Regions from separate parts of the Peribacillus sp. N1 genome, predicted to be linked through region 1. Evidence: riboswitches for the same ligand, from Rfam matches in the RefSeq annotation. Region 1 holds a riboswitch; each other region holds the start of a gene.
The links. A riboswitch is a leader RNA that binds a small molecule or an ion and turns the genes downstream of it on or off. The one in region 1 is predicted to bind glycine.

Region 1 (5,210 bases):
GCGATCGTACAATATGCCGGCACTCCATTTTTAGATACTTTAGCAAAGACTTTTGGAGCTTGGCCATTCAATGCAAGTGTGTAAAGCATACGCCCTGCACTGAAAATCCCACTGTTGCATCCAGACATTGCCGCTGTGATTACGACAAAATTGATGATTCCTGCTGCTGCTGTGATACCTATTTTAGCAAAGGTTGAAACGAATGGGCTTCCTAAGTCATCCAGTTGATCCCAAGGGAAGACTGTCACGATGACAAATATGGCACCAATATAGAAAATTAATATACGCCATATGATTGATTGGATAGCTTTTGTTACGGTCTTCCTTGGATCTTTCGCTTCTCCGGCTGTGATGCCGATAAGCTCAACGCCTTGATAGGATGCCACGACAAGGGAAAGCGCAAAGAAGAATCCTGTCCAGCCTCCCGTAAAGAAGCCGCCATTTTCCCATAGATTCGATAATCCAATCGCATCCCCGCCATTCCCTATTCCAAAGAAGATAAGGCCTAGGCCGGCAACGATCATCAATATGATCGTTATGATTTTTATAAGCGCAAACCAGAATTCAAATTCCCCGAAGGATTTAACTGAAATGAGGTTGGCCGCCCCCAAGATGATCATGGCGACCACACCTGGTATCCATGCCGGTAAATCCGGGAACCAATATTGCATATACAACCCAACCGCGATGATTTCGGACATTCCGACGATTACCCATTGAAACCAATTGCTCCAAGCAGTCATATAACCTGCCAAAGGATGTATATAGCTGCTCGCAAAGGTTGCAAAAGAACCTGTAGTCGGTTCTAAATAGAGCATCTCACCCATGGAACGCATGATGAAAAATATAAAAATACCTGCGATGGCATAAGCAAGCATTACAGAGGGCCCGGTCCATTTGATCGTGCTCGCCGATCCCATGAATAACCCGACACCGATGGTTCCGCCCAAAGCTATCATTTGAATGTGACGTGCTTCCAGCCCTCTCTTTAATTCCTTGTTCGACATGTTTAACTCCCCCAGATGCAATATCGGTAATGCTTTTCCATCCTTAACACGAACGACTCTCTATTAATTATTGCGGTTAGAAATGCTTTATCGAAAAAAATATCAATAACACTTCAATTATGTTTTCTTATCTTATAATAGTAAATATTCTGTAAAAATACAATTGTATTTTTGAAATAAACAGTTACCAAATATATCTTGGCAATTTCCCTTATCTAAAAATATCATTTCAAAAAAATGATGTTCAATATTTCATAATAGTGATCATCCAAAAAACAAATTTTTCAAGTACCTTAATAAAAATTAAGACCACTATAAAACTACAGCTATTGCCGTTTTCACTTCAAAAAAAACTTGTTGACCTTCCGAAAAATAGATGATAGAATTCCAATATTATTTTATAAGCATAATGAATGATTCAGCAGTGGTAGATTATCACTGACAACATTTATTCACAACCGCATACAAGCAAGCGATGAATGCTATGGATGACACTATAGCAGGAGCAGCTTCTGGAGAGACTGTACAAGGTGCAGCGCCGAAGGATTCACAATCTCAGGCAAAAGGACAGAAGAGTAACGAATGATAAAATTGTTATTCTGAACCCTTTAAGAGATTGGTATTATCCAATCTCTTTTTTTATTGTCCATTTTGTGGTTGGACTAAAAACAACAGCTTTAAAACCAATGGGAAAGGCAAGCTGGACGAAAAAATCAGTCCCTCTCTCCAAGACCATTCAGGTAAATTCATTCACTACCAAGACTATAAAAAGACGGGGGCGTAAGAATTGGCAAGACAAGAATTAAAAAGAGATTTAAAAAATAGACATGTACAACTGATCGCAATAGGAGGAACCATTGGCACCGGATTATTTTTAGGTTCCGGAAAAGCCATACAATTAGCAGGACCTTCCATTTTATTTTCCTATCTGATAATAGGGATTGCCTTGTTTTTTGTGATGAGGGCACTGGGGGAATTGCTCTTATCCAATGCAGGGTATACATCATTCACTGAATTTGCAACCGAATATGTCGGTCCATGGGCCGGCTTCGTGACAGGGTGGACATATTGGTTCTGTTGGATCATGACCGCAATGGCCGATATCATAGCTGTCGGCGTCTATATGCAATATTGGTTCGATATCCCTCAATGGATTCCGGCTCTAATATGCCTAGTCATTCTGTTAGGATTGAACCTTTTGACCGTTAAGTTATTTGGTGAATTGGAATTCTGGTTTGCCATCATTAAAGTAATCACGATCATCGCCTTGATCGTCGTGGGGATCATCCTTTTGATCATCGGCTTCAATACCAATAGCGGAACGGTTTCCCTAACGAACCTATGGAATCATGGGGGCATGTTCCCTAATGGCATTTCTGGATTCCTATTATCTTTACAGCTGGTCGTCTTCTCATTTGTCGGTGTCGAATTGGTCGGGGTTTCCGCAGCAGAAACGGCAAACCCGAGAAAGAACATTCCATCTGCCATCAATAAAATCCCTGTCCGGATTTTACTTTTCTATGTTGGTGCACTATTCGTCATTCTCTGCGTCAACCCATGGACACAACTGGATGCCACGAGCAGCCCATTTGTAGAGGTCTTTGCGTTAATCGGCATTCCTGTCGCTGCAGGGATCATCAACTTCGTCGTTTTGACATCCGCTGCTTCTGCATGCAACAGCGGTTTATTTTCAACGAGCCGAATACTTTATACGTTAAGCAGGAATGGCGAAGCCCCTGCTAAACTGGAAAAATTAAATAAACAGGCTGTTCCGAGCAATGCCTTATTAACATCCACAATCGTTGTATCAATAGGGGCATTATTAAGCAAACTGATACCTGAACATGCATTTACCGTCGTGACGACCATCAGTGCCATCTGTTTCATATGGGTATGGAGCATTATCTTGATTTCCCATATCAAATATTCGAAAACAAGGCCTGACCTAAGAGCGAAATCGACTTTCAAGGCTCCTTTTACACCCTTTGTCAATTACGCCATATTAGGATTATTCCTGTTCATCCTTATTGTTATGCTATTCGCTGAAGCTACACGACTATCACTGCTCTTGACCCCAATCTGGTTCATACTTTTGGTAATACTATATAATTCTCGGAAAAAATATAGCTAAAGGAAATAAAGCCTTGAACTCACTAAGAATTCAAGGCTTTATCTGTTTTATGAACATATCATTGTTCGGCTGTCTGCGCACAGTTGCTCAAATATATCAGGCAACTGCATTAAATTTTATATCAAAATAGTGTAAGCTAATATATATTATCGGACCTTTTCCGTCATGTATGAATTTTTCATCCCGGTTTGGTTCACCCATCCATCAGTGGCATTGAAGAATAAACCCCATTGGTGGGCGTTTCACTTTATTAAAACGGAGGGGTTTGTTTATGAAGATTATATATATTCTTACTCTAGTTCCTTTTATAGGCATACTAGGATTTCTGCCTTTTGTTAATAAAATAGAACCATATGTATTAGGGATGCCTTTCAATATGTTCTGGATGGCTATGTGGGTGGTCCTTACCTCTGCCATACTGGGCATCATGTATAAGCTGGATCCCAGGAATCGGGAAGGTGACCAGGAATGAATATTGCTCTCTTAATCATTTTAGCATTTTTACTTCTATCGATATTTTTAGGCATACGCTCTTCAAAAGGAAAAGATATGGACTTGGAACAATGGACGGTTGGCGGACGCGGTTTTGGTGCGATATTCGTCTTTCTGCTGATGGCCGGGGAAATCTATACGACCTTCTCCTTCCTTGGCGGCAGCGGCTGGGCTTATGGCAAGGGCGCACCCGCACTATATGTTCTAATTTACATTACTTTGTCTTACGTATTATCCTATTGGCTCCTACCGGAAATATGGAGATATGCCAAGGAAAATAAACTGATGTCCCAATCCGATTTCTTTGTAAGCAAATATAAGAGTCCCGGTTTAGGAATTTTGGCTGCACTTGTCGGTGTGGTGTCGATGATTCCAGTGATCGTCGTGCAGCTGAAAGGATTGGGGATCATTGTCTCAGAAGCATCTTATGGTGCCATCTCTATGTCTGAGGCAGTTTGGATGGGGGCGATCAGCCTTACCATTTATGTGATGATCTCCGGTATACACGGTTCAGTTTGGACAGCGGTCATTAAAGATATAATGATGGTCGCCATAATAGGATTTTTAGGGATTTATCTTCCGATTCATTACTTTGGCGGATTTCAGCCGATGTTTGAAGCGATTGATGCGGCCAAGCCTGGTTTTCTTAAGTTCCCAGATCAGGGACTTAGCGTATCATGGTTCATCTCCACGGTAATATTGCTCGTATTCGGTTTCTATATGTGGCCACAAGTTTTCAGCGCTGTTTATTCAGCACGCAGCGGCAAGGTATTTCGAAAAAATGCAATCATCAGCCCTTTATATACACTCATGCTGTTATTCGTCTTTTTTGTTGGGTTTACAGCAATATTGAAAGTGCCCGGCCTCGTTGGGGCAGATGCAGACCTGTCATTGCTGCGCCTTTCGATCGAGACCTTTGATCCATGGTTTATAGGCATAATCGGCGGAGCTGGATTATTGACTGCATTGGTGCCGGGATCCATGCTTTTGATGAGCGTCGCTACACTGCTCGCGAAAAACGTCTATAAGGAATTTGCACCTGCAGTATCCGATCGCCATGTCGTACGATTGGCAAAGTTCCTTGTTCCAGTCATCGCCCTTATAGCCGTCTACTTCACCTTAAACGGCGGCGAAACGATGTCAGCATTAATTCTTATGGGATACAGTCTAATCACACAGCTTTTCCCGTCCCTGCTCTTTAGTCTGAAAAGGAATAATCCGATCAATAAATTTGGCGCAATCTCCGGCATCATTTCAGGATTGGCCATCGTAATTTGCATTACACTCAGTCATTCGACAATAGGGACCTTGTTTCCATCCTTGCCGCAAGCAGCGAAAGATTTGAATGTGGGAATCATTGCATTGGCAGTCAATTTCATTGTGATGATCGCAGTAAGTCTGGCTTTCAGAAAGCAAGCGATTCAGTTGGAACCTAAATCCGTTAACGAAATATGAAGAAACTTTGAAACCGGTTATTTTGGATAAATAAACATCGGAGGGCTCAGTCAAAAGACTGAGCCTTCCTTATTATCGGCATCCAAGCATATTTCCTTTTTCTCAATATTGTTTATAGGAAACCT
Region 2 (5,210 bases), on a different contig from region 1:
TTCGCCCTTACTGCCTTCTGCCGCTTCCTCTGTATATACTGCTTCTTGATACCCGTGTCCAGAAATCGGGGATTCCTGTTCCAAGAGCGGCTTAGGGTTGGAACCGATGTTGGATTCGACTGTATTTTCAGGCACAGCAGCGACGGTTTCGGAACCAACCTTAGCGTCCGAAAAGGTAAGTGATATGGCCGGAGTCTGCTCTTTCGGAATAACTCTGCCTTCCTCCTGTTTCCGTTCAGGAATGGCGGTTGGTTTCGCTTGTCCTGCCTCTGTTTGGGCAGAATCATCCATTGGCCGCTTATCAGGTGATACTACTGCCCTTTCCGAATTAAGGCTTTTTTTTTCCGGCATCATTTTATTCATGAAGTCATTTTTTTTCCGATCTTGCTTAAGCATCATCACATTAAATGGGATGTGTTTTTTTGGACGTTTGAGCTGCACTTCAGGTATTGCCTCAGATGGGTCTTCAGGCATTGTCCCTTGACTAACGGATGGTTGATTTGATTGTACAGCAATCTCCCCAGGAACCGATATCGCTTCAGGCGGTGTGTCGTCCGTCTGTTCCATGATGGATACAGCGACTTCGCGTCCAAATTCTACTTCGTCCTGTTCAATAGCCTCTTTTTCCACCGCAGGCTCAATTTTGTTGGGCTCGATTACTGCTTGTTCTGGCAGTGTCTCAATGGAATTCCTGCGAAAGAAAGCGGGTATCTCTGAATCTTCCAGTTTTTCTTCCGCTTGTTCCGGTATAAGAACGGATGGTTCTGTCGTCAATTCCTCATGTGACACTTCTTTTGGGATTTCAGGAATCGATGCTGGAATCCCGATATCGGGTTCTTCCTTTTTTAGGACGGGCATTTTGCTTTCTAATTCATATTCGACAATTTCTTCAGAAACGACTGTTTTTTTTTCCGGACGACGGAACCCATAAATGGGTGAAGGGATTTCCGTCGGACGGAATGGAGTATTTGAAGGGACTATTTTTGAGACTTCCTCCCGTTCGAAGTTTCTCCGTTTTGGTTCAGGATCCCTCACAGGCCTTCTTGTTTCTTTGGCCGCGCTCCCCTTTTTTGGTTCATGATCTTCCCTGTTTCTTTCCCTAGGCTTTCTTTTGCTCTGTTCACGATCTGGAATGAGCGGAAACTTGAACTGCCCTTTTGGATATTGAAACAGGATTTTCGTATCAGGGTCTGGCGTCTGCGACATTTTTTCCACTTTTTGATTGTAAACCTTTATTTCTTCTTCCTTTGACTTTGCAAGCTTTGAAAAATCCATTTTCCTTAATGTCTCTTCATCAAGCGGTTCATCTATAATAATCTCTTCAATTTCAATAATTTCCTCTGCTTGGAACCATTTTTTCATCTTATTTAGCCATTTCAAAACTATCACTCTTTCTACATCTGTAGTTATGTAACTAATTCTACCAGTTATTTTAAAAATATCGAGAAAATTTAAGCTAAATTGGGATTAGTATCTATTTTTTTATCGCACTCTTACTAACTTAACGTATTTCGCAGAACTCCTACCCTATTAAACCCCTTCTGGTATGAGTTTAAACCTGCACTTCGTGAAATAACATTAGCCCTTAGTCTACTATTTAAATAAAACACCGCTGTTAAATCGCGTTTACAAAGAGATTAAGTTTTCATGCGGCGCAAGAAGCAGACTGGTCAATTCATTGAAGCATCCTTCACGAAACCTCCGGTGGCATCCTGAAACCCATAAAACACCGTTCGTTAATACCGAACGGTGTTTTGTGGGTTTCTGCACTTTTTTGCAAACAAATATACCAATGGAACTATTCCCATTCATAAAAATCGCATACAACTTGGGCCACTGATTTGGATGCGATCAAAAGGGCATCTTCATCAATGTCGAATTTGGGATGGTGATTGAAATATGCCTTCTCCACCCCTTTTGGTTTGCAGCCAATGTAAAAGAAGCAGCCAGGAATCTTTTCTGCATAATACGAAAAATCCTCTGAACCAGAGAAAACCGGAAATTCCATAACCTTTTTAATATCTTTGTCTTTCATGCTTTCCAGACTATTTTTCACGAATCCAGTCAATTCAGGGTCATTATATAACGGAGGATAATCAGGCACATATGTTAGTTCGCACTGAACATCAAATTCCGTTTCTATCCCTTTAACGATGCGGTGGATTTCCCTATCGATCAGCTGTTGGGTCTCTGCTGTCATATAACGAACATCCCCTTCAATTTCTATACGATCTTTAATGACATTAAAGCTTCCTTTTCCATCGAAGGAGCCGATTGTGACCACGCCCATATCAAAAGGGTTCAAGCGGCGGCTGATCACGGTTTGTACGGCTGTCACGAAATGGGCGCCTGCCACAATGGCATCATTGGCCATATGCGGGGACGAACCATGGCCGCCTACACCCTTAATCGCCAGCTTGAAATAGGTCCGTCCAGCCATCGAATAGCCGCCGTGATACCCGACAACCCCTGCAGGATGGGACGGAAATAAGTGGATTCCAAAAACGGCATCAAGTTCATCCAAAAACCCTGATTCCATAATGCTCTTTGCTCCACCTGGGGGTGTTTCTTCTGCATGTTGATGGATTATTTTAATCGTACCGGATAGGGAATCTTTAAGCTCATTGATGCAGTCTGCCAGAACCAATAAATAAGCGGTATGCCCATCATGTCCGCAGGCATGCATGACACCTTCATTTTTTGAACGGAACGGGACATCCGCTTCTTCTTTAATCGGCAACGCATCGAAATCCGCACGGAGACCTATCGTTTTCCCAGGTTTTCCGCCTTCGATCGTTACGATGATCCCTAATCCATTTCCTACATTCGTTTGAATCGACATATCCTTACCCTTATAAAAATCAATGATATATTGTGCCGTTTTCTCTTCTTTGAAGGATAGTTCCGGGTTCTCGTGTAAATGACGGCGGATTTGAACCATTTCCCCTTTACGGGCTTCCAGCATGTTCATTAATTTGCTTTTCACGTTCACGTTTATTCTCCCCCTTATTTCAAGTTGAGCATATTAGTAGTTCCATGTTCGCTGCATGCCTTCCGATACAAAGTGCCCATTAAAAAAGGGCAGAGAAGGATTGCGTAAACTTACCGCTCCCCTTCTCTGTCCTTTTCACCTGAGAGTTTAGCTCCATTTTTGGACATGGAGATTTCCCCTTTGGTGGCACACTGCTTCCTGCGCACTCTCCAGAGCTGCGTCCAGCTGCGGTTCCATTTACCTGAGGGATTTGCTCCAAGGGATCTTTTTGGAACTTGCTCCTTCGGTGGCTCAATGCTTGCACTCTCCCACAACGTTCATCCGCTTGTTCTTTTTATATTCTCAAAATATTCCAATTATATTATCGCCGATTAAAAAATAAATATCAACTCTGAGTTATAAACTCTATTAAACTTTAAAAGGACCGCTGCCAGATGCTGACACGGTCCTTTTGTGATTCATTATTGTTCAGGCTTTTTGTTTTTACCCATAATGAAGATGGGCTCCAACTCATTTTCTTCATAAAGGAATGATAGAGCCGTTATCGGAACATGACCGCTGGCAAAGAAGCTCATCGCCATTTGCGCAAGAATATCATAGCCCGTATCATTCTTCACATCGGCAATGATGATGACATCCTGATGTGGAATGGCCACAGCCATGGTTCCCTCGATCTTGTCCTTCATTTCCCGAAGCCATGATTCATTTAGAATCCTGCTGGCATCATATCCATCATTCGTGTTCAAAAAATAAAATGCATTACCTGCAACGATATCCGACTTCATTTCAGTGGTGAGGGAACGGGCATTGAATAGGGCAATTTCACGGATCCTGTCACCCTGCCAATTTTCCCGTTGAATCATCTTTTCATCTATAAGACGGTAGGTTTTCCCTAAATCAAGGGCATAAAAAACCCGGGTTTCAGCCGTATGCTCATCGAATAAAAACGGATTTCCTTCTTCGGATTCCATTGGAAAGGAGGTCGAGCGGATGACTGGGAAAATGAATTTCTCCTTGCCTTCCATACTGTGTTCTTCCCCCATCACATTCAGGGCCTCTTCCACGTAATAGGTAATTTCATCGATGGCCTTTTCCTGTACGTTTTCATAGTTAGCAAGCACAGGAGGCAACTCGATGGTGATCCCCTTCCCGGTCTTCACATTTTCCACCCGTAACGTATCTTGCTTGCTATCGAATTTGAATGAGCGATTCTCATCTTTTAAACGCTCCTTCAAGATATTTTTCAGCTTCGTGCTGTCCATTTTCATGACTGACCCTCCTCTTCATTGAAAAATCCCCAGCGAGAAGGGGAAATTGATTATAGTGATTGAATGAATTCCTCAATTTGTTCTTGCGTTTTGCGATCCTTGCTCACAAATCTGCCTAGCTCCTTGCCATTATCATAGGCAATGAAACTTGGTATACCGAATACATCATTAGCCGCACACACATCGATGAATTCATCACGGTCCACATAAATGAATGTAAAGTCAGGAAATTTCGTTTCAATCTCCGGCATTATCGGTTCGATTACACGGCAATCTCCACACCATGTTGCTGAAAAAAGAAAGATATGTTTGCCTTCATTTTTAAATGCATCATATTGCTCTACTGTTTGTAATTTTTCCATTTGTATATTCCTCCTGCTCTAAATGACACCTTATTTTTTATAATCCCATCATACCAGAGTCTCCAGGAATCAACCATTAATACGGATCGGTTGAAAGTCACTGGCCTCTTATTTCTGGGGCACGGATGAAACGATTTCCATCATTTGTTTTGCATCGGTTTTTAATTGGTCTTTATCCGTTTCGGTTGTCAGCTTCACTCCGCCGATTCCCACTGCAAGCTCATACTTTTCTTTCGGTATCTCTTTAATCGAAATAAAGCCGAATTTATCATCGGTTTGAAAAGAATGCAGTACTTCAAATTGATCCTCTTGTTCCTTTATGGCCAAATATAACACGGAGCTGTCTTCTTTTTCATTCGGATTGACAAATAATATATAAATCTTATCACCTTTTTGTAAAATCAAATTATTATCATGTTCTTCCACTACTTTAAAATCGTTTGGCAGATAGACCTGAATTAGGCCTGCCTCTTGATTGGGCTGTTTTTCATCGTCACGAAAAGCCAATTCAGCAGCCTTCATTGCCTTTTCGGTTTGTCTTTCGATACCTGAGCAGCCCACGATCAAACTGCTTATCAACAGGAAAAC
Region 3 (5,210 bases), on a different contig from region 1:
GCAGCAAGCCTTGATAACTCTTTCATTAATGCTGGTTCCGATTTAGCAGGCTTGATATCGTATTCTCCTTGAAAACGAACGCTCTCAGGGATATCATTGAAAAGTTCTTCAGCAGTGGATACCCCTATCGCTTTCAGCATTTCTTGTTTATCTTGCTCTGTCATGGGTAAATAACGATGTTTCATCTAATGACCATTCCCCTCTATTTACGTGGTTTTTTATAAAAAGGTGTTTGTATTATAACGGCTTTCAAACGTTTGGAACGGATCTCCACTTCGACTTCCGCATCCAGCACTGAAAATTCCTTATCGATAAGTACCAAACCCACGTTTTTCTTCAACGTTGGTGATTGGGTACCGGTCGTGACCTCGCCAATGACTTTATCACCGCTGTAGACCTTATACCCATGACGTGGAATGCCACGGTCTATCATTTCAATTCCCACAAGCTTGCGAGGAGCTCCTTTCTCCTTTTGCTCAGCAAGAACGGCTTTCCCGAAAAAATCAACTTCCTTATCGACTTTTACTGCAAAACCAATCCCGGCTTCTATCGGGGTGATGTCTGCTGAAAGCTCCTGCCCATACAACGGCAGTTTCGCTTCAAAACGCAGGGTATCACGAGCACCTAAACCAATCGGCTGAACTCCCTCTTCGTTTCCGGCATCCATAATCGCCTTCCAAAGGGCTGGACCATTTTCACTGTCACTATATATCTCAAAGCCATCCTCACCAGTGTATCCAGTACGGGATACCATCGTGGAGATACCGTTAATCATGACATTTTCCTTGAACTTGAAAAATCCAATTTCACTTAAAGCTGTATTTCCCGATAGTTTTTGTAAAATCTTCTCTGCAGATGGTCCTTGAAGTGCCAGCTGTGTATAGTCACTAGATACATTCTTGATTTGGACATCTTCCGATAAATGAGCTTGCAGCCAATTGAAATCTTTTTCTGTGTTCGCTGCATTGACCACGAGCAGATAGTCATCCTCAGCCCTTTTATACACGATGAGATCATCAACCGTGCCTCCGTTTTCATAACACATGGCGGAATATTGGGCACCGCCCTGTTTCAGCTTTGCTATATCATTAGTCAGCATCTTTTGTAAAAAGGAAAGGCTCCCAGGACCCTTAACATCGACTTCACCCATATGGGAAACATCGAATAACCCCGCTTTTGTACGTACGGCTTCATGTTCGTCCTTTATACCCGAAAATTGGACAGGAAGTTCCCAGCCGCCAAAATCAATCGTTTTACCTCCGTATTCACGATAAACCTCAAATAGTGGTGTTCTTTTTAAATCGGTCAAAAAATGACCCCCTTCAGATTTTTTTAAATTAATTGGCTTCATTATCAAAAGCTTCTTGTCATTACGCATCAGATATATCCTGATTCATGATGTGAAAAAAGCACAAAAAAGGACAGAGAAAGCCCGTTTGAGCTTTTTCTCTGTCCTGAAACCTGAAAGTTTACCTATGTAATAGGTTTTCCCCTTTGGTGGCCGTCCCAAAACGGGCGGCGCTCTCCAGAGTTGCGTCCAATAAGAGTTCTTTTGCCTGAGAGATTCACTGCTAAGTTTGCTCCTTCGGCGCTACATCCGTAGTCTCTCCCCTTATCTTCACCCGCATATAAATGGTCTACCAATGAAAGGAAGCGAATAAGCCACCAAACATCGGTAAAACCTCTGAGCATCGTGGAATGCATTCTCTGCCAATTCTCCTGAAACCTCAGAAACCGTTTGATTGGTCTCCTTCAGTAATCTTGGATAAATTAGAAGCCTATAGCCCATACTAAGAAAACGCGAACTGCAAAATCGATGTACAAAGATTCTTTGTAGCGTTGGGAAATTGGAATTTTCTAAATATACTTATATCCTACCCTAAGAAACTTATCTCTGCAATATCTTTTGAAGAGAAATATTTTTCTTACTTCACATATGAAATGTTCGGGTTTTGACCTTTTATTAAGGAAAATATGATTTAAGAGGGAGTTATTTCTATGAAAATCAATATATCCTTTAATTCTGAATGGAATGACGAGTTTCTGCAAAAGATGGAAAATGACGGTCCATGGGGAAACTGGGAGCTTTATAAGCTCGCGGTTCAAATGGAGGAAAATCTTATCATCCCTGATTTTGAAGGTTTACAGGCGCCCAAGCACCTTCCGCAGTTAACCCCGCTTCCCCATCAATTGGAAGCAGCCAAGCAAGTGGTGGAAAAGATGAATGGAAAGGCCATTTTAGCTGATGAGGTAGGGCTCGGAAAAACAATTGAAGCTGGATTGATCCTAAAAGAGTATATGATTAGGGGCCTTGTAAAAAAAGTTTTGATCCTTGTTCCGGCTTCCCTTGTCACACAATGGGCTTTTGAATTGAATACCAAGTTTCATATACCGGCAGTCGTTCAGAGAAAAAGCTATGTTTGGGACTCCTGTGATGTGGTCATTTCATCCATTGATACAGCGAAACGAGCTCCACATCGAGATATCATTTTCAAGCAGGAATACGACTTCATCATTATTGATGAAGCTCATAAACTTAAAAATAATAAGACGAAGAACTATGAATTCGTCCAAAATCTGAAAAAGAAATTTTGTTTACTCCTGACAGCCACTCCGATTCAAAATAAAGTCGAGGAAATTTTCCACCTCGTTTCGTTATTGAAACCAGGCCACTTGGGAAATGCCTCACTTTTTTCAGAAAAGTATAAAGGGAAAGGCCGGAACATAATTGAAGATGAACACCTAAAGGAACTTGTCAACACTGTCATGATTCGAAACCGGCGGGCCGATACTGGCATTGAATGGACAAAACGGCATGTGGAGACCATCACCATTGAATTTTCTCCAACGGAACAAGCATTGTACGATGCTGTTTCCAAATTCAAACCTATTTCGGATGGTTCTAAAGGAAGCGCCTTTTCGGCTCTCACTCTCCAAAGGGAAGCATGCAGCAGCAGAGAGGCGGTCTTTTATACATTAAAGAATATGAAAAATAAATATGATCAGCCTTCCCCTGACTTTTTGGCAAAGCTTGATGATTTATTTTCTAAAGTGAATGAAACGGTTCAGAACTCAAAGGCTGAAAAAGCTTTGGAACTGATCAAGAAAATTGATGATAAAGTCATTATCTTTACCGAATACCGGGCGACTCAGCTATATCTACAATGGTACCTACAGCAGAATGGAATTTCTTCAGTTCCTTTCCGAGGCGGTTTTAAGCGCGGAAAGAAAGACTGGATGCGAGAATTATTCCAAAAAAATATACAGGTATTGATTGCAACAGAAGCTGGCGGGGAAGGGATAAACCTTCAGTTTTGCCATCACTTGATTAATTTTGACCTGCCATGGAACCCGATGAGGCTCGAACAGAGAATCGGACGGATACACCGCCTTGGTCAGGAAGAAGATGTGATGATTTATAACTTTGCCACGAAAAATACAGTGGAAGAACATATTCTAAAGTTACTATATGAAAAAATAAATTTATTCGAGAAAGTAATCGGCGAATTGGATGATATTCTAACCAAACTGGATATTAACAACATTGAAGAATATTTGATTGATGTAGTCGGCGAATCCAAAACAGAGGGCGAAATGAAAATCAAGATGGATAATTTTTCATCGTTAATCCAATTCGCCCAATCAATGAAGGAAGGTGAGGTTCATGCAGCAACGGGAAATTCATGATTTTTTAATAACTTACTTTAAAGCCAATGATTGTGAAATACTGGATAATGCACCAACCCACCTTACAGTCCAATTGACGATTGATATGGATAAAGAATTAATGAACAGACCCTTTTATTGGCATTATCTAGAAAAAACAGGCGGCGTTCCAAACCTAGCACAGATGACTTTCATTACCGATCCAGAACTAGCTCCATCCGATTTAAAGGGAGAAATGATTCATTTTGGCTCCCCACGCCTTCACCAGATTATTCAATCTACCAAAAAGCTGGCAGGATATACTAGACTTTTTGAGGATACCCCTCCATCAAAAGGGGGAAATAATCCTTTGTTTCCTTGGCTGACCCTGAATGTGAAAATATCCTATCAATGCGATCGTAAAAAGGATACCTTCATGTCGATCGGTTTGAATTTAATCTCAGGTGAGATCATGGAAAGGTTTCACCATCGGGTTTTACCGATAAAGGTCACCCCCAAAATACCGGATTACTCCTTTACGCTTTCACCGCTCATCATGCCCAAGAGCGGATTGGCAAGACTGGATACATACATCAGGACCAGTTTCGAGGATGATGACCATTCCTGGGCAGAGGAAGCAATGCTTCGCTGGCAGAATGACTTGAATTTATTGGAGCATTTTTACAAGGATATGGAAGAAAAAAGTGAGAGCTATTTTACCGAAAAAGATGCCTTAAAAGCTCAATATGAACCCAACATCCGAATATCCATCATCAACGGAGGGTTATTTTACCTTTCTGATAGGGCATTGGGATAAGTAAGAACAATAAAAAAACAGATGCCCTAAATTCAGGACATCTGTTTTATTTTTTGATATTTTTCCTTACGAACATCGACAAAGCAAAAGGGACAATGCCAAACCAATGGGACATACCATGATTTTTATCCTCTTTTCTGTGACGGCGCTTTTCTTTTCGTTCTTTTTTCGTCAGATTAAAATACTCGACAAGCTGCTGAGTCAGATATTTAATATAAGCGTTTGTAGACATATAAAATAATCACCCTATGCAAAGTATGCCCCGTTTACGCAGCTTTTATTCCTTTGCTTGTTCCCTGAACACGTGTACCTGACTTAAAAGAATGTTGATTTTGCGTATTAAATAGCCTGCTTTTCCAACCATTCTTTCACTTCCCCCGCTTCTTTATCATATTGAATGATGACCCTTCCCTCGCGGTCATTTTTAGTCGTGGAAGAGAACTCGATATAGACATAAGGACCTTCTTCTTTCATTACGGAATACCGCACCACACCATTAGGGTATGAAATTTCCCCCTGGATGATTTTTGGGATCTCTTCGCCCCACTCTGCCGTCACATCCTTGATTGCTAAATGGACAAGATGGTCCGCCACAAGCGATTCTTCCACTTCTTTATAAAATTTTTTATCAATGATAAACTGATCGATCATTAGTATCGTGAACATGATGAAAACACTCGCTACAATCATGACCATCGGGAAAACGACTCCTTTTTGATTATTCATCGACTTTCGTGACATTCCTAAA

Region 2: linked by a shared signal. The riboswitch ahead of ACYP5M_RS10465 (amidohydrolase) and the one ahead of ACYP5M_RS17040 (amino acid permease) in region 1 are both predicted to bind glycine.
Region 3: linked by a shared signal. The riboswitch ahead of gcvT (glycine cleavage system aminomethyltransferase GcvT) and the one ahead of ACYP5M_RS17040 (amino acid permease) in region 1 are both predicted to bind glycine.

The regions. Positions count from the first base shown of each region.
Region 1 is NZ_BAAHZO010000004.1:248,241-253,450, reverse strand. Features, by position in the region: gene ACYP5M_RS17045 (amino acid permease) at 1-1,007, opposite strand, end outside; glycine riboswitch at 1,510-1,588, shown strand; gene ACYP5M_RS17040 (amino acid permease) at 1,795-3,138, shown strand; gene ACYP5M_RS17035 (DUF3311 domain-containing protein) at 3,410-3,610, shown strand; gene ACYP5M_RS17030 (sodium:solute symporter family protein) at 3,607-5,085, shown strand.
Region 2 is NZ_BAAHZO010000002.1:422,027-427,236, forward strand. Features, by position in the region: gene ACYP5M_RS10460 (DNA translocase FtsK) at 1-1,380, opposite strand, end outside; gene ACYP5M_RS10465 (amidohydrolase) at 1,799-2,986, opposite strand; glycine riboswitch at 3,109-3,215, opposite strand; gene ACYP5M_RS10470 (DUF1444 domain-containing protein) at 3,454-4,260, opposite strand; gene ACYP5M_RS10475 (thioredoxin family protein) at 4,311-4,622, opposite strand; gene ACYP5M_RS10480 (hypothetical protein) at 4,731-5,210, opposite strand, start outside.
Region 3 is NZ_BAAHZO010000001.1:1,714,428-1,719,637, forward strand. Features, by position in the region: gene gcvPA (aminomethyl-transferring glycine dehydrogenase subunit GcvPA) at 1-185, opposite strand, end outside; gene gcvT (glycine cleavage system aminomethyltransferase GcvT) at 203-1,309, opposite strand; glycine riboswitch at 1,448-1,531, opposite strand; glycine riboswitch at 1,535-1,622, opposite strand; gene ACYP5M_RS08260 (DEAD/DEAH box helicase) at 1,999-3,687, shown strand; gene ACYP5M_RS08265 (YqhG family protein) at 3,665-4,462, shown strand; gene ACYP5M_RS08270 (YqzE family protein) at 4,509-4,694, opposite strand; gene comGG (competence type IV pilus minor pilin ComGG) at 4,802-5,188, opposite strand; gene comGF (competence type IV pilus minor pilin ComGF) at 5,181-5,210, opposite strand, start outside.